DNA from 3 places in the Mesorhizobium waitakense genome. Region 1 is predicted to be linked to each of the others. Evidence: predicted binding sites of a transcription regulator. Region 1 holds the regulator's gene; each other region holds the start of a gene.
The links. Region 1 encodes LexA, which represses DNA repair genes until DNA is damaged. Its sites were predicted from a motif close to TGTTCNNNNTGTGTTCNG; they were not measured.
Positions count from the first base shown of each region.

Region 2: the regulator LexA is predicted to act here: its motif matches at 2,640-2,657, upstream of dinB (DNA polymerase IV).
Region 3: the regulator LexA is predicted to act here: its motif matches at 3,367-3,384, upstream of AC07FD_RS39190 (YifB family Mg chelatase-like AAA ATPase).

Region 1 is NZ_JBWKME010000162.1:10,621-18,462, reverse strand. Features, by position in the region: gene gltA (citrate synthase) at 1-929, opposite strand, end outside; gene gltX (glutamate--tRNA ligase) at 1,114-2,538, opposite strand; gene AC07FD_RS30765 (ComEC/Rec2 family competence protein) at 2,641-5,103, shown strand; gene lexA (transcriptional repressor LexA) at 5,097-5,834, opposite strand; gene AC07FD_RS30755 (GntR family transcriptional regulator) at 6,206-6,943, opposite strand; gene kynU (kynureninase) at 7,108-7,842, shown strand, end outside.
Region 2 is NZ_JBWKME010000203.1:21,687-29,528, reverse strand. Features, by position in the region: gene AC07FD_RS36745 (SDR family oxidoreductase) at 1-433, opposite strand, end outside; gene AC07FD_RS36740 (dihydrofolate reductase family protein) at 565-1,152, opposite strand; gene AC07FD_RS36735 (winged helix-turn-helix transcriptional regulator) at 1,266-1,688, shown strand; partial or broken gene AC07FD_RS36730 (DUF899 domain-containing protein) at 1,767-2,479, opposite strand; gene dinB (DNA polymerase IV) at 2,689-3,936, shown strand; gene AC07FD_RS36720 (hypothetical protein) at 4,064-4,405, shown strand; gene AC07FD_RS36715 (FGGY-family carbohydrate kinase) at 4,491-6,092, opposite strand; gene AC07FD_RS36710 (SDR family oxidoreductase) at 6,235-6,960, opposite strand; gene AC07FD_RS36705 (sugar ABC transporter permease) at 6,983-7,842, opposite strand, start outside.
Region 3 is NZ_JBWKME010000220.1:39,164-47,005, forward strand. Features, by position in the region: gene AC07FD_RS39185 (malate synthase G) at 1-1,669, shown strand, start outside; gene AC07FD_RS39190 (YifB family Mg chelatase-like AAA ATPase) at 1,748-3,277, opposite strand; gene gshB (glutathione synthase) at 3,664-4,605, opposite strand; gene AC07FD_RS39200 (glycosyltransferase family 2 protein) at 4,844-6,130, shown strand; gene AC07FD_RS39205 (GtrA family protein) at 6,127-6,525, shown strand; gene AC07FD_RS39210 (GtrA family protein) at 6,626-7,842, shown strand, end outside.

The DNA.
Region 1 (7,842 bases):
TCGTTCTTGTCCTTGGCGCGAGCGATGAATTCCGGGATGTGGTCGACATGGCCGATCTCGCCAAGCATGTTGAGCGCCGCTTCATTGGCACCGCCATGGGCCGGGCCCCACAGGCAAGCGATGCCGGCTGCGATGCAGGCGAAGGGGTTGGCACCCGATGAGCCGGCAAGACGCACGGTCGAGGTCGAGGCGTTCTGCTCGTGATCGGCGTGTAGGATGAAAATGCGCTCCATGGCGCGCGCCAGCACCGGATTGATCTTGTACTCCTCGCACGGCACGGCAAAGCACATATGCAGGAAGTTGGCGGCGAAGTTCAGCTCGTTCTTCGGGTAAATGAAGGGCTGGCCGATATGGTATTTGTAGGCCATCGCCGCGATCGTCGGCATCTTGGCGATAAGCCGCATGGAGGCAACCATGCGCTGATAGGGGTCGGAGATGTCGGTGGAGTCGTGGTAGAAGGCCGACAGCGCGCCGACCACACCACACATCACGGCCATCGGGTGCGCGTCGCGGCGGAAGCCGGTGAAGAAGCGCGACATCTGCTCGTGCACCATGGTGTGGCGCGTCACGCGGTAATCGAAATCGTCCTTCTGCGCCTTGGTCGGCAATTCGCCATAGAGCAGGAGATAGCAGACCTCGAGGAAGTCGCCGTGTTCGGCCAACTGGTCGATCGGATAGCCGCGGTGCAAGAGGATGCCGGCGTCGCCGTCGATGAAGGTGATCTCCGACTCGCAGCTTGCGGTCGAAGTGAAACCGGGATCGTAGGTGAAGGCGCCGGTGGTGCTGTAGAGCGAGGCGATGTCGATGACATCAGGCCCGACCGAGCCGCTTCGCACCTTGAACTCGTGCGTCTTGCCGGCGAATTCAAGCGTTGCCGTGGCCTCGTGGGTGTTGCCGCCCAAATCCAGTTTTTTCGCAGCTTCGGTCATTGCAAACTCCTTCTTGTTTCCTCATGCCGGCAAAGGCAAAATTCCGCAGAGCGACACGTCGAAATCACCGCAATGCGCGTATTCGCCACCGCATTCTAGGAGGTGCGTGCCAGATTGGGCCAGGGCCCAATGTTGCACTGCGAAACGCGCCTTTCAATGCCAATCTTCTTGGGCCAGTTCGCTCCTAATCGATTTGATCCGCTATGCGCGCCAGGCTTTCCTCGCGGCCGAGCACCGCAAGCACGTCGAACACACCCGGCGAGGTGCTTTTGCCAGTCAGGGCGGCGCGCAAAGGCTGGGCCACGGCGCCAAGCTTGTGGCCGCCGGCCTGCGCATAGTCGCGCACCGCGGCTTCAGCCGCAGTGGCCGTCCAGTCACCTGACAGGGTCGTCAAAGCTTCGTGAGCGCCGCGCAGGATCTTGCGCGCGTCTTCATTGAGCAGCAGTGCCGCCTTGTCGTCGATCGGGAGCGGCCGGGTGGCAAACAGGAAGGCGGCGCCGTCGACAAGTTCGACCAGTGTCTTGGCGCGCTCCTTCAGGCCGGGCAGCGCGGCCAGCAGCTGCGCCTTGTTCCTGTCGTCGAGGCGCGCGGCCATCGCCGGCCCCCCCTCGAGATAGGGCAGGGTGGCGATGAAGATGTCGAACAGCTCAGCATCGCTCATGCGGCGCATATGGACGCCGTTCAGCGCCTCCAGCTTGGCGAAGTCGAAGCGGGCGGCGCCCTTGTTGACATCGCCGATGTCGAACCAGGAGATCATGTCCTTGATCGACATGATCTCGTCGTCACCGTGGCTCCAGCCGAGGCGCGCCAGGTAGTTCAGCAACGCCTCCGGCAGGTAGCCCATGGCGCGATAGGCCTCGACGCCGAGCGCACCGTGCCGTTTCGACAGCTTGGCGCCATCGGCGCCGTGGATCAGCGGGATATGCGACATGGACGGCACGTCCCAGCCCATGGCGTCGTAGATCACCGTCTGGCGGGCGGCGTTGGTCAGATGGTCGTCACCGCGGATGATGTGGGTGACGCCCATGTCGTGGTCGTCGACGACGACGGCATGCATATAGGTCGGGTTGCCGTCCGAACGCAGGATGATGAAGTCGTCGAGATCCTTGTTGGGGAAGCGCACCTCGCCCTGGACACGGTCGTGCACCACCGTCTCGCCCGCGGTCGGCGCCTTGATGCGGATGGCGCCCTTGGCGCCTGCGGGCGCCTGGGAGGGGTCCCGGTCACGCCAGCGGCCGTCATAGCGGGGCGGCAGGCCCTTGGCGCGTGCTGCCTCGCGCATTGCCTCGAGCTCGGCAGGCGTCTCATAGCTGTAGTAGGCCTTGCCCATGCGCACGAGCTCCTCGGCCACCTCGCGATGACGCGGCGCGCGCTCGAACTGCGAGACGGCCTCGCCATCCCAGGAGAGGCCGAGCCAGGAAAGCCCGTCGAGAATGGCTGCGGTCGCGGCATCGTTGGAGCGCTCGCGATCGGTGTCCTCGATGCGCAGCAGCATCGTGCCGTCAGTGTGCTTTGCGTACAGCCAGTTGAACAGCGCCGTGCGCGCGCCGCCTATGTGCAGGTAACCGGTGGGCGAGGGGGCAAAACGGGTGACGACCTTGTCGGACATGAAACTCTCGGAAACCATCTGAAGCGGGGTGTGGTTGCATGGACTTTCGCGCATTGCGCGTTCATGTAGCATAGGGTGTCGAGGGCGCAAGGGGCAGACCCGATGGCTGGACGGGGCCGGGGCTCGGATCAGGGCGAGGACGCCGCTATTGGCGTCAGCGAACGGTCCCTGTTTGCGATGCCGCTGCCGACTACGTTGCCACCGCCATCACCCATGTTGCCGGACCCCGGCAACCCGCCGTTGCAAGCGGATGTCTCCGTCCCCGTCCCTGTTGCCGAAGCCGGCAGGATCGTGCGCGTGCGCCGGCAAATCGGCCGGATATCGCTGCCTCGGCTGCGGCACAGCGTGGCCACGGCAGCGGGCCTGGAGCTTGATCGAGGCGTAGCCTTCCTGCTGGTGCCGGTCTGCCTGGCGATCGGAGCGATCGGCTATTTTTCGCTGACGGTGGAACCAGATTTTGCAAAGCCTGTCGCGGTCGTCGTTCTGACGGGGCTCTGCGCGTTCGTCTCGCGTTCCAGGCCGAAAACCCATCTGTGTTTCATGGCTGCGCTGCTGTGCACGCTCGGCCTGCTCGCCGGCAAGGTCGAGACATGGCGGGCGGGAACGCAGATGCTGGGTTCGGAAATCTCGACTCAAGTGACCGGCCGCGTCGTCTCGCTTGACCGAATGGAGACCGGCCGCATCCGGCTGACCATCGACGTGACGTCGACCGCCAGGCCGAAATTGCGCTATGCACCAGAGCGGGTTCGGCTTTCGGCACGAAAGATCCCGGCAGAGATAACCGCAGGCTCCCTGGTCACCGGCTACGCCAAGCTGTTGCCGCCCACCGGCCCGGTGCGGCCGGACAGCTACGACTTCTCCTTCGACAGCTATTTCGCCGGCATCGGCGGCAGCGGGTTTTTCCTCAGCAATCCGAAGCTTGTCGCCGGCAATGACGACGACATGCCGCCTTCGGCCCGCCTTGCCTCGGGGATAGAAAATGCCCGCGAAGCCATCGCCGACCATATCAGGGGCAGTGTCGGTGGCGCCGAAGGCGAGATCGCCGCGGCGCTGATCGTCGGCGTGCGCGCCGGCATTCCCGATGAGATCAACGAAGCGATGCGGCGCACCGGCATCTACCACGTCATCTCCATTTCAGGGCTGCACATGGCGCTGGTGGCCGGCACCATCATGATGCTGATGCGCAGCGCCTTCGCCCTGTTTCCTGACTTTTCCGCGCGCAGACCGGTCAAGAAATACGCGGCCGCCGCCGCACTTGTCTCGATCGCCGCCTATCTCGTGATCTCAGGCATCGTCGTTGCCGCCGAGCGCAGCTTCATCATGCTGGCCGTGATGCTGATTGCCGTGCTGTTTGATCGGGCGGCGCTGACCATGCGCAACCTGGCGATCTCGGCGATCGCGGTCATTGCGGTGTCGCCGCATGAAGTGGTCGGCCCAAGTTTCCAGATGTCGTTCGCGGCGACCTCGGCGCTGGTCGGTGCCTATGCCGGCTGGTCTGATCATCGTGCGGCGAAAACGAAACCGCCGCCGCCACGGCGATCTCTGCCTGACTTTCTCACCAGAAAATTCCTGTCGGCGATGGGCGGCCTTGCCATGACCTCCATCATCGCCGGCTCTGCCACGGCGCTGTTTGCCATCTGGCATTTTCAGCGGGTGTCGCCGCTCAGCCTGTTCGCCAATCTCGCCATCATGCCAATCGTCTCGTTGGTTGTGATGCCTTTCGCCGTCCTCAGTGCACTGGCGATGCCCTTTGGCGCAGATGGTCCCTTTCTTTACGTGATGGGCAAAGGCCTGACGGTGATGATCGCTATGTCCGGATGGATTTCCGAGCGCTCGCCGGTCGACGCGGTCGGTTTGATTTCGCAGCAGTCCGTCCTGCTGGTGGCGATTGCCTTGGTCATCGCGACGATGGCCACGACATGGCTACGGCTCGCAGCCCTTCCGTTCGCGCTTGCCGGCCTGTTGACCGTCTCGGACACGCGCGCACCGGACGTGCTGATCTCGGAGGACGCCCGGCTGGTTGCGCTGCCGATCGGGGGTGGCGAACTCGCCGTCAGCCGGGCACGCCCGAACGAATTCACGGTCGACAACTGGAAACGCGCGCTGACATCCGAAACCATCGTCATGCCGGAGGTGTTCAGCAAAGGAGACGGGCAATTCGAGATAGCCGATGCCGCCGAGCTGCCGTCGGGCGCGCCTTTCTATTGCACATCAGGCATTTGTCTCGCCAAGCATCCGTCTGGTGCGATCATCGCGCATGTCGAAGACCGAAAGGACGCCTGGATGGCCTGCGGCTTCGCCGACCTGATCGTCATCAATGACGCCACGGCCTATGACCCCTGTCACAATCCGCTGGTGCTCGTCATCACCAAGCGACAACTGGCCCGCAAGGGTAGCGCGGCCGTCTTCTTCGATCGCCAATCGGCGATCACGCCTGCGACGATCAGCTTCGCGGTGGACAGCCCATACCGGCCCTGGCACACGCAGCGCAAGTTTTCGCGCGAGGCGAGGGGCCTGCCACCCTACCGCAAACCCGAAAAGCCGGTCGCAAGCCCTGCTCAGTAGCGCCTGATCAGCCCGACGAGCTTGCCTTGCACCTTGACCCTGTCCGGTCCGAAAATGCGGGTTTCATAGGCCGGGTTGGCGGCTTCGAGAGCAATCGAGGCACCCTTGCGGCGGAACCGCTTCAGCGTCGCTTCCTCTTCATCCACCAGCGCCACAATGATCTCACCCGGGCTGGCTGTATCGGCGTTGCGGATGATGACGGTATCGCCGTCGAAGATGCCGGCCTCGATCATCGAGTCGCCCTTGACCTCCAGGGCATAGTGTTCGCCGCCCATGATCATGTCCGGCGGCACCGAGATCGAATGCGTCTGGTGCTGGATGGCGTCGATCGGCACACCGGCCGCGATGCGTCCCATGACCGGGATCGACACGGCGGAAACCACGTCGTCGTCATTGCCGGCCGAAGGCATCCGCGAAGACGCAGGCTTGAGTTGCCGGCCAAGGCCGCCTTGACCGAGGCTGCCCTGGATGACGCTTGGCGAGAACTTCTTTGCCGCGTTGAGGCCTGGCGCGATCGAATCCGGTAGCCGCAGCACTTCCAACGCGCGCGCCCGATTGGGCAGGCGGCGAATGAAGCCGCGCTCCTCCAGCGCCGTGATCAGCCGGTGGATGCCGGATTTGGAGGCAAGGTCGAGCGCTTCCTTCATCTCGTCGAAGGATGGCGGAATGCCGCTTTCCTTGAGCCGTTCATGAATGAACATCAGCAGTTCGTGTTGTTTGCGCGTCAGCATGGCAGCCCCCAGGTTACCCAAAACCAGAATCGGAAAAACAAACCCAGAACAAACACTATCTGTTCCAGTTGTGTTCCGCAACCGTTTAAAGTTTAATGAACTTGTTAAGGCGGCTGAAATTATTCGGCGCCCCGGCAGTGGGTCGCATCGACGCTTGCCTGCCACCGCCGAGCGCTTGTTGGATTGAAATTGCTATGGTTAATGGCCTGTGGCCCACCCTGTGTCGGGCTTGGCCTCGGCTAACGCTGGAGCTCGACAAGAGGGCTCGGTTCACTTCACCGGTCGTGGCTCCCGTGAACGAAAGGGAACCAAAATGCCAACTTTGGCGGGAGGAAATTGCCCATTTCGCCTTTGCCTTGTTCCTCGTCGCATTACCGCTTGTTTGTGATGCCGCCGCCGGCATGGACATAGACATGCAGCGTGTAGCCGATGTGGGCAACCATCAGGGTTTTCGCGCGCTCGATGTCGCGATCCAGCGCCGCTTCCATGAGCGCGGTATGATGTTCGATCGCGACGGCCTGGCGCAACGCCTCCATGGCCTCTTCGTAGCCATGCTGGAGACCGGCGGCCGCCCGCAAGGTTGGCGCCAGGCCAAGAAAGCGGTGATGGCGACGAAACTGATCCGCGATCGTGGAGTGGAAGGTCAGCAGCCAGGGGGACGCCGCCGCGCTGAGCAGTGCCGCGTGGAAAGCCTCGTGCTTTTCATCCCATTCGTCGACCACTTCGTCGGACGGGTCGTCGACCGCGGTCCTGCTGCGCGACAGCCGGTAATGGGCGGCAACGACGGCGTCCTCCCATTCACGGCCGCCTTTCTCCATCGATTCCTGGAGCAGAGGCAGTTCAACCACCAATCTGGCGCGTGACAGATCTTCCAACTCGTTGCGCGAGACCGGAGCGACGGCAAAGCCGCGATTGCTGATGGCGGTCACCAGGCGCTCGGCCTCCAACCGCGAGAGTGCCTCGCGCAGCGGTGTCCAGCCGATGCCGTAGCTGTTGCGCAACGCGCTGAGCTTGAGCGGTGCGCCGGGCTTCAAACGGGTGGTGAGGATATCGCGGCGCAGCAGCCTGTAGGCTGCTTCTGTCTTCGAGAAGTGCTCGTCGTCCAGCATAGCCGTCCATCCGTACCGCTTGGTCGGGTGATTATATATGAAATCCTTTCATTGCGTAAATTATATATAATGTTTGACAACTCCCAAGGGACTTGCCCATGATCGCCAACGGTTTCACCTGATATGTTCATCTGAGCACGCTCATGCGCGGGGATAAGTCGACCATGAATGCAACTCCCGATCTCGCTGAAATCGAGGTGATGGATGCCGCGGACCCGCTACGCGCCATGCGCGATCGTTTCGTCTTGCCGCAAGGGGTGATCTACCTCGACGGCAATTCGCTTGGTGCGGCTTCACCCGCCGTCTTCGACGAACTGAACAAGGCCGCGACACAGGAATGGGCGCAGGACCTCATCCGTGCCTGGAACACCGCCGGCTGGTTCGACATGCCGGTCGAGCTCGGCGACCAACTCGGACGCCTGATCGGCGCCGCGGCCGGCCAAACTGTGGTCTGCGATACGACGTCGATCAACATCTACAAGGTGCTACATGCGGCGCTCGCAATGCGGCCGAATCGGTCGGTCATCGTCGCCGAGGGCGACAGCTTCCCGACCGATCTCTATATGGCCGAGGGCGTTGCTTCGACGCGGCCGGGTACGGTCCTGCGGCTCGAGGGCGTCGATGCGCCTGATATCGAGGACCTGATCGACGAGCGCGTCGCCGTTATCCTGGTCAACCACGTCAACTACAAATCCGGCCAGTTGCGCGACATGGCGGCGCTGACGCGCAGGGCCCATCAGGCCGGTGCGCTGATCGTCTGGGATCTCTGCCACACCGCCGGTGCGCTGCCAGTCGAACTCGACGGCGCCAATGCTGATTTCGCCATCGGCTGCACCTACAAGTACCTCAATGGCGGCCCGGGTTCGCCAGCCTTCATCTATGCTGCAAAGCGGCACCAT
Region 2 (7,842 bases), on a different contig from region 1:
TGAACTGGCTGGGGCGCAGATGCGCCCACGCCAAGCCTGACCCTTCCAGATAGCGCTCGATCTCCTCATGCATGCGCGTGAAGCGGAACTTCGTCGCGTCATAACCGATGTTGGATTCCGCGCCGGAAAACTTCACCACATGGGCAACACCGGCCTGCTTGCAGGCGTCGATGAAGCGGCACTGCGTTTCCGTCATGTCCTCTGCGGCTGTCGAAATCATCAGCACGCGGTCGATGCCGTCGAGTGCAGCGCCCAGCGTTTCAGGCCGGCGCATGTCGCCCTCGACCAGTTGTATCCCGGCAAGCCCGTCGAGCCCCGCCGCCGAGGCACGGGCCGGGTCCTGCACCAGCGCCCTCACCTGATGCTTCTGCCGTGCGAACTCGCGCACGATGGCCTTGCCGTTCAGGCCCGTGGCGCCTGTCACCAGGATCATGGTCTTGTCTCTCCGTTCAGGATTGATGCGCCCGCCCTGCCGGCGACCGCACGTTGAAGACGAAGAGACGCGGGCAAAGGATTCCGCCCAAACATCTTTTTATCGGCGAGACGCCTCCACCACGCCTCGGATCATGCCACTGGCGCGTAGCGGTTGACCACCATCCCGCAGGCATAGGCTTTCGAGCCGAGCAGCCGCAGGGTCTCGAAACCGCCCTGGTCGAAGATCCGCCGTCCCGCGCCCAGCACCGCCGGGTTGACGAACAGCTGGAACTCGTCGACCAGCCCGGCCGCGATGAGTGAGGAGGCGAAACCGGCGCCTCCGAAGACGGCCATGTCGCCGCCCTCGCCCGCCTGCAGCGCCTGGACCTCGCGCGGCAGGTCGCCATTGGCCACCGTAGTGCGGTCCCATCGCGAGGCTTTGAGCTTGTCGCTCAGCACCACCTTTCGTGCTTCGACGATCCGCTGCGCAAAGGCGTAGAACGGATCGCGCGGGAATTTCTTCGCCGCATTGCCCCAATGGGTCAGGTAACCCTCCTCGGCCATCTTGCGGCTGAGCAGGATGGTGTCGATGCCGGCGAAGACAGCGTTGAAATCCCGCTTCAGCTCGTCGTCCCAGGCACTCTCGTCGCCCCATTCCCAGAGCTGCCAGTGATGGTCCTCGTTGGCGCCGACAAAGCCGTCGACCGACACCTGGATCTGCAGGATCAGCTTTTTCATGGTCGTTCTCCTCGGTTTGTCCGATGCTGGCGAGTGGTTTACTTATGGAACCAGTTGACCCATCGCGGAGAATGATGTCAATAGTAAAGTGATTTAAAAATGGAACCATAGACATGTCGACAAAGGGAAAGTCCGGCTGTCCGATCAACCTGTCGCTCGAACTGCTCGGTGACCGCTGGACGCTGCTCATCATCCGCGACCTGATCTTCGCCGGGAAAAAGCATTTTCGGGAATTCCTGCAGTCCGACGAAGGCATCTCCTCGCGCACGCTGGCCGAGCGGCTGCAGACGCTGCAGGACGAAGGCATCCTCACCCGCAGCGAAGACCCGACACACGGGCTGAAAACGGTCTACCGGCTGACCGAGGCCGGCATCGACCTGCTGCCCGTGCTGGCGACGCTCGGCGCCTGGGGCAGCAAGCACCGCAGGGCCGACGACAAGCTCGCCCGGGTCGCCGACGAATTGGCGGCCGGCGGTGATGCTGCGCTGGACCAGATGAAGGCAGCGTTGCGAGCGGAGCATCTGGCGAACGCATGATCGCCGAAGCTATGAAAGACGCCCGGAGGCCGACGCCAAGGCAGGGCGTTGCCTAACTGTGCGGCGATAAATGGATAATCATCGACCATCATACTCATCGTGAAGACGGACCCAGTCGCCCAGCGTATGGGACGGCCCATTTTCATTGCGGCCGATGGGAGTGAGGTCGAGATAGCTATAGGTCCCGATCAGGTTCTCGCCGCCACGGCCCCGCACCTGGAAAGTGCAATAAATCTTGCCATCATCATCTTTGTAGAAAACGGTCGCACCACCGCGATCTCTGCTGTTATCGCGGCCTCGTCAAAATTGAATAACACCTTGCCCGAGTTGATCTGGTCCTCGGTGAACGATACTTGGAAGTCGAAATTGAAATCGCTTCCGAACGACGACACCCAATCAAACTGCCAATTCATCCGCGCCTTGAAGTCTAATAGTTCGGTGAGAGGAGCGCGTGAGCAGACGGCCAGGGAGACGTCGTGATGCATCAGATGCTGGTTGGCGGCGTCGATGTGGTCGCAAAGGAATGAACAGCCGGTGCACCGATAGTCTGCATTGGGCGGAAACATGAAGTGATAAATGATCAACTGGCTGCGGTTCTTGAAGAGATCGGCCAACGATTTCCTTCCCTGGGTCGTATCGAACTCGTAGGGCTTGTCGATCCGAAGCCATGGCAGTGCCCGTCGGTCCGCCGCGAGTTGTTGACGCTGGCGCGTAAACGCCTTTTCTTTCCCGAGATGCGCTTTGTGCGCTTCAAACCAATCCGTGTAAGGCGCTATGATGTGGTCGGTCATGTCGTCCTCCTTCCGCACTCTGGCGTATGCTGACAGCCTCGTTGCCTGTCTTAAAGACGTTGTTGAAAACCGCGATCCGACGTCGCCTGAGCAATTTGTGCTGAAGAACGCAGCTGATAGCACCGTGCGCCGACATTCTGCTTGACAGTCGTGCGCGCTTTGTTCTCTATATGTTCCGATCTATCAGCAACTGCGGATGTGCGGTCGGGATGGAAACGACAGCCACCATCCTGCATGCCGACCTCGACGCCTTCTATGCCTCGGTCGAGCAGTTGCTCGATCCGTCCCTGCGCGGCAAACCTATAGCGGTGGGCGGCGGCGTGGTGCTCGCAGCCTCCTATGAAGCCCGCGCCTTCGGCGTGCGCGGCGGCATGCCGGGGCGCAAGGCGCGCGAACTCTGCCCGCAGTTGATCTTCGTCGGCGGCAATTTCAGCGACTACCAGCGCCTGGGCGACGCCGCGATCAAAGTGCTCGACGACTTCACGCCCGTGGTCGAGCGCATCTCCATCGACGAGGCCTTTGCCGATGTCGCCGGCTGCACACACCTGTTCGGGTCCCCGCAAGAGATCGCCACGACCATCCGCCGCCGCGTCCGGGCCGAGCTCGGCCTGCCGATCTCGATCGGCGTGGCGCGCACCAAGCATCTGGCCAAGATCGCCTCGCAGGTCGCCAAGCCCGACGGGCTGGTGGTGGTCGAACCCAGCACCGAGATCGCCTTCCTGCACGACCTGCCGGTCGGGCTGATGTGGGGCGTCGGCCCGGCGACGAAGGCGCGGCTGGCCGAAATCGGCATCGAGACCATCGGCCAGTTGGCCAGGACGCACAGCGGCGCGCTGACGCGGCTGCTCGGTCCCGCCGCCAGCGAAAAGCTGTCGGCGCTGTCATGGAACCGCGACCCGCGCAAACTGGAGACGAAGCGCCGGGCGCACTCGGCCGGCGCGCAATCGGCGCTCGGCCAGAAGCCCGCCATTGCACGGGTCATCGTGCCCACTTTGCTGCATCTAGCCGACCGCGTCGCCAGCCGGCTGCGCGCCAAGGCAAGGCCCGGCCGCACGGTGACGGTGCGCGTGCGCTTCGCCGATCTCAGCGCCGTCACGCGTTCGATCACGCTTGACCAGCCGATCGCGGCGACTGCGATGCTGGCCGAGATCGCTGGCGACCTAGTGCGCGGCGCGCTTGCCGACCACCCTTACGAGAAGACGATCTCGCTTCTGGCGATCTCGGTCTCGCATCTCGAGGAAAGTGCCGAGTTGCAACTCGAACTGCCGCTCGGCCTCGGCGATGAGAAGCGCCGTCCCGGCACCCGAAAAGGTCTGGCCCGCTTCGGCGCCGACCGCGCCATCGACAAGATCCGCGAGCGCTTCGGCAAACAGGCTGTCGGCTACGGCACCGTGGCGCTGGAGGCGGCGCGCTCGGTACCCGACGAATTCAGGGAGTTGGCGGAAAAGGAGCTGTGAGTGCGGCCGAAGCCATTCGTGTCCTGCAGGTGACCGCGCAAGTTGTAACTGGTAGCGGCAAAGAGTGACTTGATTTCAGGCCCTGGCTATTCGAGTAAGGTGTAGCGGCCACAAGCCATGGAATGCGATGTTCACAGCCTTCATCGTTTGCGCGTCAGTCACAGCTCTCAGCGCGGTCGTCAGTCTCGGTTTCTCCTTGGCTGCCGCCATGAACGAAACCGGCAACGCCCGGACAATAGCTTTCTACGGTTGTGCACGCAGCGTGGCTTTGGTGGTCGCGAGCGCCGTGCCATTTTTTACCGGTTCGACGGAATGGCTTGAAGCCATCGCCTGGATAATGATCCTTGTGCAGGCTGGGGATGCGGTCATAGGCGCCACGATCGATGATCGGATGAAAACCTTCGGCCCGGCCGGCACATCGCTCGCCAACCTTCTGGCTCTCCTATGGCTCATCCAGTCCGTTCAATGAGACCACGACAGACAGCCTCGGCGCACGTGTGTTCCTCTGCAGTTCCGCCACGCTCCTGACAACGCCATCCTTGTGGCCGACCGCTTCAGCCCCTGATCGCCTTGCCGGCCTGCTGCAACAGCTCGAACGCCGCGAAACGCTTGGCGTGCCAGCCGGCCAGCGAAGCGTTGGGATGATAGACCTCGCCGAGTTCCGACATGCCCGCCATGGCCGTCACCAGGTCCTTATAGGAGCCGGCGGCGACCGCGCCCAGCATCGCCGAGCCGAGCAGCACCGGCTCCGGCGAGGTCGACGCCACCACCACCATGCCTGTCGTGTCGGCCAGCAGCTGGCGCACCAGCGGGCTTTGCCCGGCGCCGCCGCTGACGACGATGGTGTCGATAGGGATGCCCTTGTCATGCTCGGCCCGCACGATCTGGCGCGCGCCGTAGCCCAGCCCGCAGACGCCGGCGACATAAAGCCCGACCAGGCTGTCGTGGCTGGTGTCGAGATCGAGCCCGGCAATCAGCGCGCGCGCATCCGGGTCGGCGAACGGCGCGCGGTTGCCGAGAAATTCCGGCACGACATGGATATCGCCAACCAGTGCCGGCGTCGCCGCGGCACCCCCACGGCTTTGCGCCTGCAGCGAGAGCCAGGCGCTGAGGCTGAGCCCCTCGACCTGCGCCTTGGCCGCCGCTTCGCCGGCCGCCGGATGCATGCGCACCAGATGGTCGATGGCCGCACCGGCCGCCGATTGGCCGCCCTCGTTCAGCCACAGGCCAGGCACCATGGCCGAGAAATACGGACCCCAGACACCATCAACGAAAGCCGGCTCGGCGGTCGATGACAGGGTGCAGGCCGAGGTGCCGAAAACATAGGCCATACGCGACAGAACGCTGCCGAAATCGCCGCGTGCGCCGACCGTGCCGACGCCGCCGGCATGCGCATCGATCAGCCCGGCCGCCACCGCGGTGCCGGGGACAAGGCCAAGGTCCGCTGCCGCCTGCGCGGTCAGTCCGCCGCCGAGCGACGCTCCCGCCGGCACGATCTCGGTGCCGATGCGCGCGAACGCCTCGTCGGCCAGGCTGCCGAGGCCGATCTTGCGGAAATAGGTCTCGTCCCAGCGGCTCTCATGCGCCAGATAAGTCCATTTGCAGGTCACGGTGCAGACCGAGCGGGCAAGGCTGCCCGTCGCCCGCCAGGTCAGGAAATCGGCGAGGTCCAGGAACTGCCAGGCCGCGTTGAAGGTGGCGGGCATGTTTTCCGCCAGCCACAAGAGTTTTGGCGTCTCCATCTCCGGCGAGATGACACCGCCGACATAGCTCAGCACCGCCGCGCCGCTGCGGTTGATGCGGCGCGTCTGCTCGATCGCGCGGTGATCCATCCAGACGATGACGTTGCGTTCGGGATTGTTGGACGGGCCGACCGGCAACGGCACACCGCCCTCGCCCAGCACCACCAGCGAACAGGTGGCGTCGAAGCCGATGCCGGCGATCGCCTCGGGCGCTATGCCAGCCTCGGCGACTGCAGTGCGAGTGGCAATGCACACCGCCCGCCAGATGTCGTTGCTCGACTGCTCGACGATGTCGCCGGCCTCGCGCCAGACCTCGATGTCCTGCTTGGCCGACGCCAGCAGGTTTCCCACCTGGTCGAACACCCCGGCCCGCGCGCTGCCGGTGCCGACGTCGATGCCGAGATAGTGGAGCATGGGGGAACCTTCGGTTTAGCGAATAGCGAATAGCGAATAGCGAATAGCGAATAGGTAAGTCATTGATTCTCGGTTGGAAACCAGATTCCTATCCCATCACGACTCCGTATTCCCTATTCGCTGCTCCCTATTCGCTACTCACTCACAAATCATTGCTCTGCGGCAGGATCACCAGATCCCGGATCGTCACGTTGCGCGGCCGGGTCAGCATGAACATCACCGCCTCGGCGACCTCGCGCGGCTGCATCAGGCCGCCGGCGGCGAGCTCTTCCTCGAGCTTGGCCTTTGGCCAATCATCGACCAGCGCGGTCACCACCGGGCCCGGCGCCACCGCGCCGACGCGCAGGCCGTGTTTGGCAACCTGCCGGCGCACTGTGTGGACGAAGGCCTGAACGGCGTGCTTGGAGGCCGTGTAGATCGGCTCCCAGACCACCGGAACCAGCCCGGCGATCGAACTGGTGACGATGATGTCGCCGGTCTTGCGTTCGACCATATGCGGCAGCACCGCGTGGATCGAACGGAACACGGCGTTGATATTGAGATTGAGCATGCGGTCCCACGCGTCGGGATCGCCGGTCAGCACCTCGCCACCGACATAGGCGCCGGCATTGGCATGGAAGATGTCGAGCTGCCCAGCCTTTTCCAGGATCTTCGGCATCATGGTGGCAACGCTTGATGGCTGCATCAAATCGATCACCAGCGGGATCGCGTTGGGGCCGAGTTCGGCGCACAGGCTGTTCAGCGTCGCCTCGGCGCGGTCGACCAGCACCACGCTGGCGCCAGCCGCCAGCATGTATCTTGCGCATTCGAGTCCGATCCCCGACGCCGCCCCGGTGACGGCCGCAACTTTTCCGGACAGTTGAGTCATATCTCTCTTCCTGTTGATGGGTTCAGGCCCGGCCATGGGAAACACGCGAACGGCGGGCCAGCGAGTCGACGATGACTGCGATGGCCAGCACGGCGCCTGTGATCATGTACCGAAGCGACGAGGACAGATCGAGCAGCGTCAAGCCGCTGGCGATCGACTGGATGACGATGATGCCGAGCAATGCCGAATAAGCGCTGCCGCGGCCGCCGAACAGGCTGGTGCCGCCGATGACGGCCGCCGCAATGGCGTTGAGATTGACGTCGCCGGTGCCGGCCTGCTGGCTGGCCGAGGCAAGCCGGGCCGCCGACAGCACGCCGCCGAAAGCAGCCAGCATCGAGCACAGCACGAAGGCGCTGGAATAGATCAGCCGCACATTGATGCCGGCGCGCCGAGCCGCCTCGCGGTTGCCGCCGACCGCCGACATCGAGCGGCCCCATTTCGTCCGCGTCAGCGCATAATGCATGGCTATGACCAGGCCGACGAACAGGCCGAACATCCACGGAATGCCGCGCGCCTGGTTGAGATAGAAGACGATGAGTTCGAGCACGACCGTGATCGCCACCGCCCGCGTGACGATGCCGCCGGTCGAGGGTGCCGACAGGTTGGCGGCGCGGCGGCGCGCAACGGTGCGCAGGCCGGTGATCAGCATGACGATGCCGGGCACAGCCGCCAGCCCGAACGACACGAATTTCGGCATCACCAGAAGCTGGCCGAAATTCACCAGGTTCGAGCCGTAAGGCAGGTTGATCGAGCCGGTGGAGCCAAGGATGTAGAGCTGCAGGCCGAGCACCGCGAGCAGGCCGGCCAGCGTCGAGACGAAGCTCGGCATGCCGAGCCGGTTGAACAGCAGCGCGTAAAGCGCGCCGATGAAGCCGCCGACGG
Region 3 (7,842 bases), on a different contig from region 1:
TGCCTGGACGAAGAACTTTCTCGATGAGGCTGCCCCGCTCACCTCTGGCAAATGGGCCGGCGTGAACGGCCTGTCGCTGGCGCAAGGCGCCTTGCGGTTGAGCGCCGGCGCCGGCTCGACCACGCTGGCCAACCCCAGGCAATTCGCCGGCTATCGCGGCGATGCCGCCAATCCCGATGCGGTGCTGCTGGTCAGGAACGGCCTGCATATCGAGATCGTCATTGACCGCAACAACCAGATCGGCAGGACAGATCCGGCAGGCATCGCCGATGTCATCCTGGAATCGGCGCTGACCACCATCCAGGACTGCGAGGATTCGGTCGCCGCCGTCGACGCCGAGGACAAGGTCGTCGTCTATCGCAACTGGCTCGGCCTGATGAAGGGCGATCTGGCGGAAGAGATCACCAAGGGCGGCAAGAGTTTTGTTCGCAAGCTCAACCCCGACCGCGCCTACACCGCGCCCGCCGGCGGCACGCTGACCGTGCCAGGCCGCTCGCTGATGCTGGTCCGCAATGTCGGCCACCTGATGACCAATCCGGCGATCCTTGATCGCGACGGCAGCGAGGTGCCGGAAGGCATCATGGATGCGGCGATGACGGCGTTGATCGCGCTGCACGATGTCGCGCCGAAGGGTCGCCGCGCCAACTCCCGCGCCGGCTCGATGTATGTCGTGAAGCCCAAGATGCACGGGCCGGAGGAAGTCGCCTTCGCCGTCGAGATATTCGACCGCGTCGAAGCCCTGCTCGGCATGGCGAAGAACACCATCAAGATGGGCATCATGGACGAGGAGCGGCGCACCACCGTCAACCTCAAGGAGGCCATCCGCGCCGCCAGGGAACGAGTGGTGTTCATCAACACCGGCTTCCTCGACCGCACCGGCGACGAGATCCACACCTCGATGGAAGCCGGCCCGATGATCCGCAAGGGCGACATGAAGCAGGCCGCCTGGATTTCCGCCTACGAGGCCTGGAATGTCGACACCGGGCTCGAATGCGGGCTGGCCGGCCACGCACAGATCGGCAAGGGCATGTGGGCGATGCCGGATTTGATGGCGGCGATGCTGGAACAGAAGATCGCCCACCCCAAGGCCGGCGCCAACACCGCCTGGGTGCCGTCGCCGACGGCGGCGACACTGCATGCAACGCACTACCACAAGGTCGATGTCCGCGCCGTGCAGGCGGCGCTGAAGAACCGGCCCAAGGCCAAGCTCGACGATATCCTGTCCGTGCCGGTCGCGGTGCGCCCGAACTGGACTCCCGACGAGATCCAGCGTGAGCTCGACAACAACGCGCAAGGCATCCTGGGCTATGTCGTGCGCTGGATCGACCAGGGCGTCGGCTGTTCGAAAGTGCCAGATATCAACGATGTCGGACTGATGGAGGACCGCGCCACGCTGCGCATTTCCTCGCAGCACATCGCCAACTGGCTGCACCACGACGTCTGCTCGCGCATCCAGGTGATGGATTCCCTGCGGCGCATGGCGGCCATCGTCGACCTGCAGAATGTCGGCGACCCGCTCTATCAGCCTATGGCGGCCGACTTCGACAACTCCATCGCCTTCCAGGCCGCCTGCGACCTGGTCTTCAAGGGCCGGATCCAGCCCAACGGCTACACCGAGCCGGTGCTGCACGCGCGGCGGCTGGAACTGAAGGCACGCGCCTCGGACTGAGCCGAAGTTTCATTAGAGCCAAGGGCAAGGTGCCGCCGCTTGCGTTTCCAGCCCTTTAGACTAAGGGCGAGGAAGGCGTCACGCCGCCTGCGCCACGCGCTCCGAACTCATGCGGTAGGAAATCGCCTCGGCCAGATGGATGCGGCCGACGGTTTCGCTGGCGTCGAGATCGGCCAGTGTGCGCGCCACTTTCAGCACGCGATGATAGGCCCGCGCTGAAAAGGCGAGCTTTTCGCTCGCGTCCTTGAGCAGCGACAGGCCGGCGGCATCAGGCATGGCGATCTCCTCGATGACCGCCGGCGCGCAATGCGCGTTGGTCGTGGCGCTGACGCCGAGCCGTTCGAAACGTTCGCGCTGGATGGTGCGGGCCCGTGCCACGCGCAGCGCCACGGAAGCACTCTTCTCCGCCCGGTCGGGCCGGATCAGGTCGCTGGCCGACACCGCCGGTACCTCGATCCTGAGATCGATGCGGTCGAGCAGCGGGCCCGAGATGCGCGCCTGATAATCGGTGCGGCAGCGTTCGCCGCGCAGGCAGCGATAGCCCGGCTCACCCGCCATGCCGCAGCGGCACGGGTTCATCGCCGCGACCAGCTGGATGCGCGCCGGATAGGTGACCCGATGGTTGGCGCGCGCGATCATGCAGTCGCCGGTCTCCAGCGGCTGGCGCAGTGCATCGAGCGTCTGCGGCGTGAATTCGGGAAACTCGTCGAGGAACAGTACGCCGTGATGGGCGAGCGACACTTCGCCCGGCCGGGCGCGGATGCCGCCCCCGACCATCGCCGCCATCGAGGCCGAATGGTGCGGCGCGCGGAACGGCCGCCGGTCGGTCAGCTTGCCTTCGCCGAGTTCTCCCGCCACCGAGGCGATCATCGAGACTTCCAGCAATTCCTTCGGCGCCAGCGGCGGCAGGATCGACGGCAGCCGCTGCGCCAGCATCGACTTGCCCGATCCAGGCGGCCCGATCATCAAAAGGTTGTGCCCGCCGGCGGCGGCCACTTCCAGCGCCCGCTTGGCGGTCTCCTGGCCCTTGATGTCGGCAAGGTCGGGCAGGTCGCGCGCCGAGGCGTGGATGCCGGCTTCGGGGCGCGACAGCACCTGCGTGCCGCGGAAATGATTGGCGATCGCAATCAGGCTGCGTGGTGCCAGAATGTCAAAATCCTTGCCGGCCCAGGCCGCTTCCGGCCCGCAGGCGAACGGGCAGATCAGGCCCTTGCCCTCGGCGTTGGCGCCGATTGCCGCTGGCAACGCGCCGGCCACCGCGGCAATTGTGCCGTCGAGCGACAATTCGCCAAGCACGACGTAGCCGGCCAGCATGTCGCCCGGAATGGCGCCGAGCGCCGCCATCAGGCCAAGTGCGATCGGCAGGTCGTAATGGCTGCCCTCCTTGGGCAGGTCGGCCGGGGCAAGATTGACGGTGACCTTCTTCGACGGCATCGACAGGCCCGACGCATGCAGTGCCGCTTGCACCCGCTCGCGGCTTTCGGCCACCGCCTTGTCGGCCAGGCCGACGATATGCATGTTGACCTTGCCGGGCGCGATCATCACCTGCACGTCGACCGGCACGGCCTCGATGCCCTGGAAAGCGACCGTGCGAACCCGCGCCACCATTTTATGCCCCCGGATAGTTCGCTTGTGCCCTGGCGATCAAGGCGCGAGCGAGATCGGAGAAGACACAACCACAGATTTCGGGGTTAGGCAAGAACATTACAAGAACATGCGGTTGCTTCACGTAAGCTAAAGAATCTACCGGCAAGGACGCGCCGTTCATGAGTCGGCTTCGATCGGAAGCTTGGGTGATTAGCTGTCGCGCAACCAACGGAAAACAGCAAGGTCAGTGGTTGGGAAGAAAGCCCATCGCCGGTGTCGATCCGCACTGGGCCATACATCATTTCGATCAAATCAGGAACATTGCAGGAATACCCAGCCCCGCCGGTCGCGGCCGGGTTGTGCCCGGTTGAAAAAGCGGAACATGGTTAAGACAAAATGAAAACGGCTTACTTCCGCTTGTCCTCGACCGCGTCCCAGAACAGGCTGGCGATGTCGGCGCCGCCAAAACGCCTGACTTCGCGCACGCCGGTCGGCGACGTTACGTTGATCTCAGTCATGTAGTCGCCGATGACGTCGATGCCGACGAGGATGAAGCCGCGCGATTTCAGCGCCGGCCCGATGCGGGCGCAGATTTCGCGCTCGCGCGTCGTCAGCTCGGTCTTTTCGGCACGGCCGCCGACATGCATGTTGGAGCGGGAATCGTGCTCGGCCGGCACCCGGTTGATGGCGCCGACCGGCTCGCCATCGATCAGGATGATGCGCTTGTCGCCCTTGCGCACATCCTTCAAATAGCGCTGCACGATATAGGGCTCGCGGAACATCTGGCCGAACATTTCGAGAAGCGAGGCAAGGTTGCGGTCGGCCTCCAGCATGTGGAAGATGCCGGCGCCGCCATTGCCGTACAGCGGCTTGATGATGATGTCGCCGAACTCCTTGCGGAAGGCGGCGACTTCGAGCGGATCCTTGGTGATCAGCGTGTCCGGCATCAGGTCGGGAAACTCGGTGACGAAGATCTTTTCCGGGCTGTTGCGCACCCAGGCCGGGTCGTTGACCACCAGCGTCTTCGGGTGGATGCGTTCGAGGATATGCGTGGTGGTGATGTAGTTCATGTCGAAAGGCGGATCCTGGCGCAGCAGGACGACATCCATTTCCTCCAGATCGGTGCGCACCTTCTCGCCCAGCGAATAATGGTTGCCCTTCTCGTCGCGCACCTGCATTTCCTCGATGCGGGCAAACACCTTGCCGTCGCGCAGCGATAGCCGGTCGGGCGTGTAGTGGAACAGCTGATGGCCGCGCCGCTGCGCCTCCAGCGACAGCGCGAAGGACGTGTCGCCGGCGATCGACACGGTGGAGATGTGGTCCATCTGGACGGCGATTTTCAGCTTCATGGCAAGTCTCCGGCGGCTCGGATGGGCGACTGTCTTGCCTGTACAGGCTCACTGCCCGTCTGCCAATCGCGACATTTTGAAGATTGGCATCAGACAACCGCAAGCCCGGCCTGCCTTCCGATTGGAGACAAGGCGAGGCTGCGCGTCATCGCTTTCTTAAGCCTTGCCGTGCAACGGTAAGCCCGAATGCGCCCGGCCGAACTGACGCAGCGCCGGGCACTCGATGGAACAACGACCAATGAACGCCGTCACCGCCATCCGCGCCTCCGCAACCAAACAGCTCGAACTCACCATTCTCATGCCGTGCCTCAACGAGGCCGAGACGCTCGCCGTCTGCATCGGCAAGGCGAAAACCTTCCTCGACAAAGCGGGCATCTCCGGCGAGGTGCTGATATCAGACAATGGCAGCACCGACGGATCGCAGGCGATTGCCGTGGCGGGAGGCGCCCGTATCGTCCCGGTGGCTCAGAAAGGCTATGGCGCGGCCCTTTTGGGCGGCATCGCGGCTGCCAAGGGCCGTTTCATTATCATGGGCGATGCCGACGACAGCTATGATTTCGGCGCGCTGGAAGCCTTCGTCGCGCGGCTGCGCGACGGCGCCGACCTTGTCATGGGCAATCGCTTCCAGGGCGGCATCGAGGCCGGCGCCATGCCGCCGCTGCACCGCTACCTCGGCAACCCGGTGCTCAGCTTTGTCGGCCGCCTGTTCTTCCGCATCAAGACCGGCGATTTCCACTGCGGCCTGCGCGGCTTCAATGCCGACAGCATCAGGAAGCTCGACCTGCAGACAACCGGTATGGAATTCGCCAGCGAAATGGTGGTGCGTGGCGCCCTTGCCGGCCTGCGCATCGAGGAAGTGCCGACCACGCTCAAGCCCGACGGCCGCAGCCGGCCGCCCCATCTTAGGACCTGGCGCGATGGCTGGCGACACCTGAAGTTCCTGCTGGTCTACAACCCGCGCTGGATGTTCTTCATCCCAGGCACGGTGCTCGGCGGCCTTGGCCTGTTGTTCGCGGCGCTGCTGGTGTTCGGGCCGCTGCGCGTGATCGACAATCTGTCGCTCGACCTCAACACCTTCGTCGCCGCCTGTTTCATGGTCGTCACCGGCGTCCAGCTCATCACCTTCGGCGCCATTTCGCGATACTATGCCGAGATAACCGGTATCCTGCCGCCAAGCCGCCGTTCAGACTGGCTGACCAGAACCATCAGCACCGACCGTCTCGCCGCCAATGCTGGCATCTGCTTTGCCGGCGGCGTCTTGTTCTTCGGCTATGCCGTGGCGCGCTGGGCGCATCTCGGCTTCGGCCCGCTGAACGATTCCGAGATCCCGCGCATCGTCGTGCTGGGCCTGAGCCTGATCGTCATTTCCTTCCAGGTCTTCTTCTCGGCTTTTCTGCTCGGTGTCCTGGAAATACCGGTCAAGCGGCTGAAGTCTGGGCGGACCGGTCAATCGGGTGAACTGCCGGCCAATGAGTTGCCGACCGGCGAATCGCCGGCTAACCAACTGCCGGCGCGCGACGCATGAGCGAAGCATTGCCGGTCTTTGTCCGGACGCGCCTGTTCCGGTTCCTGACGGTCGGCGTCGGCGCCGCGTTGCTGCTGTTCGTCCTCTCGTGGCTCCTGGTGTCGCTGGGCTTTTCGCCCTTCATTGGCAGTGTCGTCGCCTATGCGATCACCTTCGTTGTCGCCTATAGCGCGCAGCGCGGCTGGACATTCGGCGGCCAGCACGATCATGCCAGCGCCATGCCGCGCTATCTTGCGCTGCAGTTCGGATGCGCGCTGTTTTCGGGCCTGGTGTCGCATCTGGCGGTCACCCGCTTCGGCCTGTCGGCGCTTGCCATGTCGGCGCTGATGACGGTTGCCGCAAGCACGGTGAGCTACATTCTGTCGTCGCTGTGGGTGTTTCCGGCGCGCGATTGATGCATGGCGCCCAAAAGTGGCGCAAAATCGCGCCGCTTTACGCTTTGTGAAGCGGCCGGCGCTAGCGTGCGCCGATAGACACAGGCTGAAAGCCCACTCCATGACCACCGCCCATACCGCGATGCTTTCCAAAGACGGGGTACGCGCCTCCTGGCGAGCGGACCTCATGCTGGCGCTGCTTGCCACGCTCGGCTTCCTTGTCGTCAACGCCTGGGCCGGGTTCCCGGCGCTGAGCAATACCGGTGGCGACAATGACGATCTGTTGCGGCTGGTCGAAGTGCGCGACCTCTTGGCCGGCCAGGGCTGGTTCGACCTGCATCAATACCGGATGGGCCTGGAAGGCGGCTTCGTCATGCATTGGTCGCGGCTGGTCGATGCACCGATCGCCGCCATTGTGCTCGGCGTATCGAGCCTGACCCGCAATGCCTTGCTTGCCGAGAACGTTGCGCAGGTGGCGTGGCCGGCGCTGCTTTTCGGCCTGACCATGGTCTTCATCATTCGCGCCGCGCGCAGCTTTGCCGGCGATGGCGCGGTGCTGCCCGCCGTCATCGTCGGCGCGGCAGCGCTGTATTTCATCGGTATCTTCGAGCCGGCCGCCCTCGATCATCACAATGTCCAACTGATGCTGACCGTCGCCAGCCTGAGTTTCCTGCTCGAAGCGCGTATGCGCAGGCCGGCGGCGTTGCTTGCCGGCCTGTGCGCCGCGTTGACCCTCGCCGTCGGCATGGAAACCGCCCCCTATGTCGGCGCCATCGGCGTCTGCGTGACGACGCTGTTTGCTTTTGACGCATCAGGCGAAAAACTGATCGCCAGGGATTTCGGCCTTAGCTTTGCCGGCGTCGCGGCGCTTGTCTTCGTCGCCACCGTCCCGCTATCGGCCTGGGGTCAGGCGCAATGCGATGCTTTCTCGACGATGCAGTTCGTCGTCGCGGCCCTTGCCGGAACCGGCCTTGCGGCGATCGCCTCGCTCGAAGCGGCCGGGCGCGGGCAGCGTCGGCTGTCGCTTGGCGTGCTCGGCGTCGTGCTCGGCGCGGTCTTCCTTTTGCTGTTCCCGCAATGTCTGGCCTCGCCCTATGCCGGGCTCGATCCGCGCCTGAAGACGTTGTGGCTCGATCATGTCGACGAGGCGCAGTCGCTGTTCCAGCTCGCCGCCCACGATCCCGCCGAGCTGGCGGCGCGCTATGCCACGCCTCTGGTGGCGCTGGTGCTGATGGCGTTGCGCCTGCGCCGTGGCGGCTGGCGGCGCCAGGACAGCCTCGTCGCCACGCTGCTGGTCGTGGCGTTCCTGGTCAGCGTCTGGCAAGTGCGCGGCTCGAC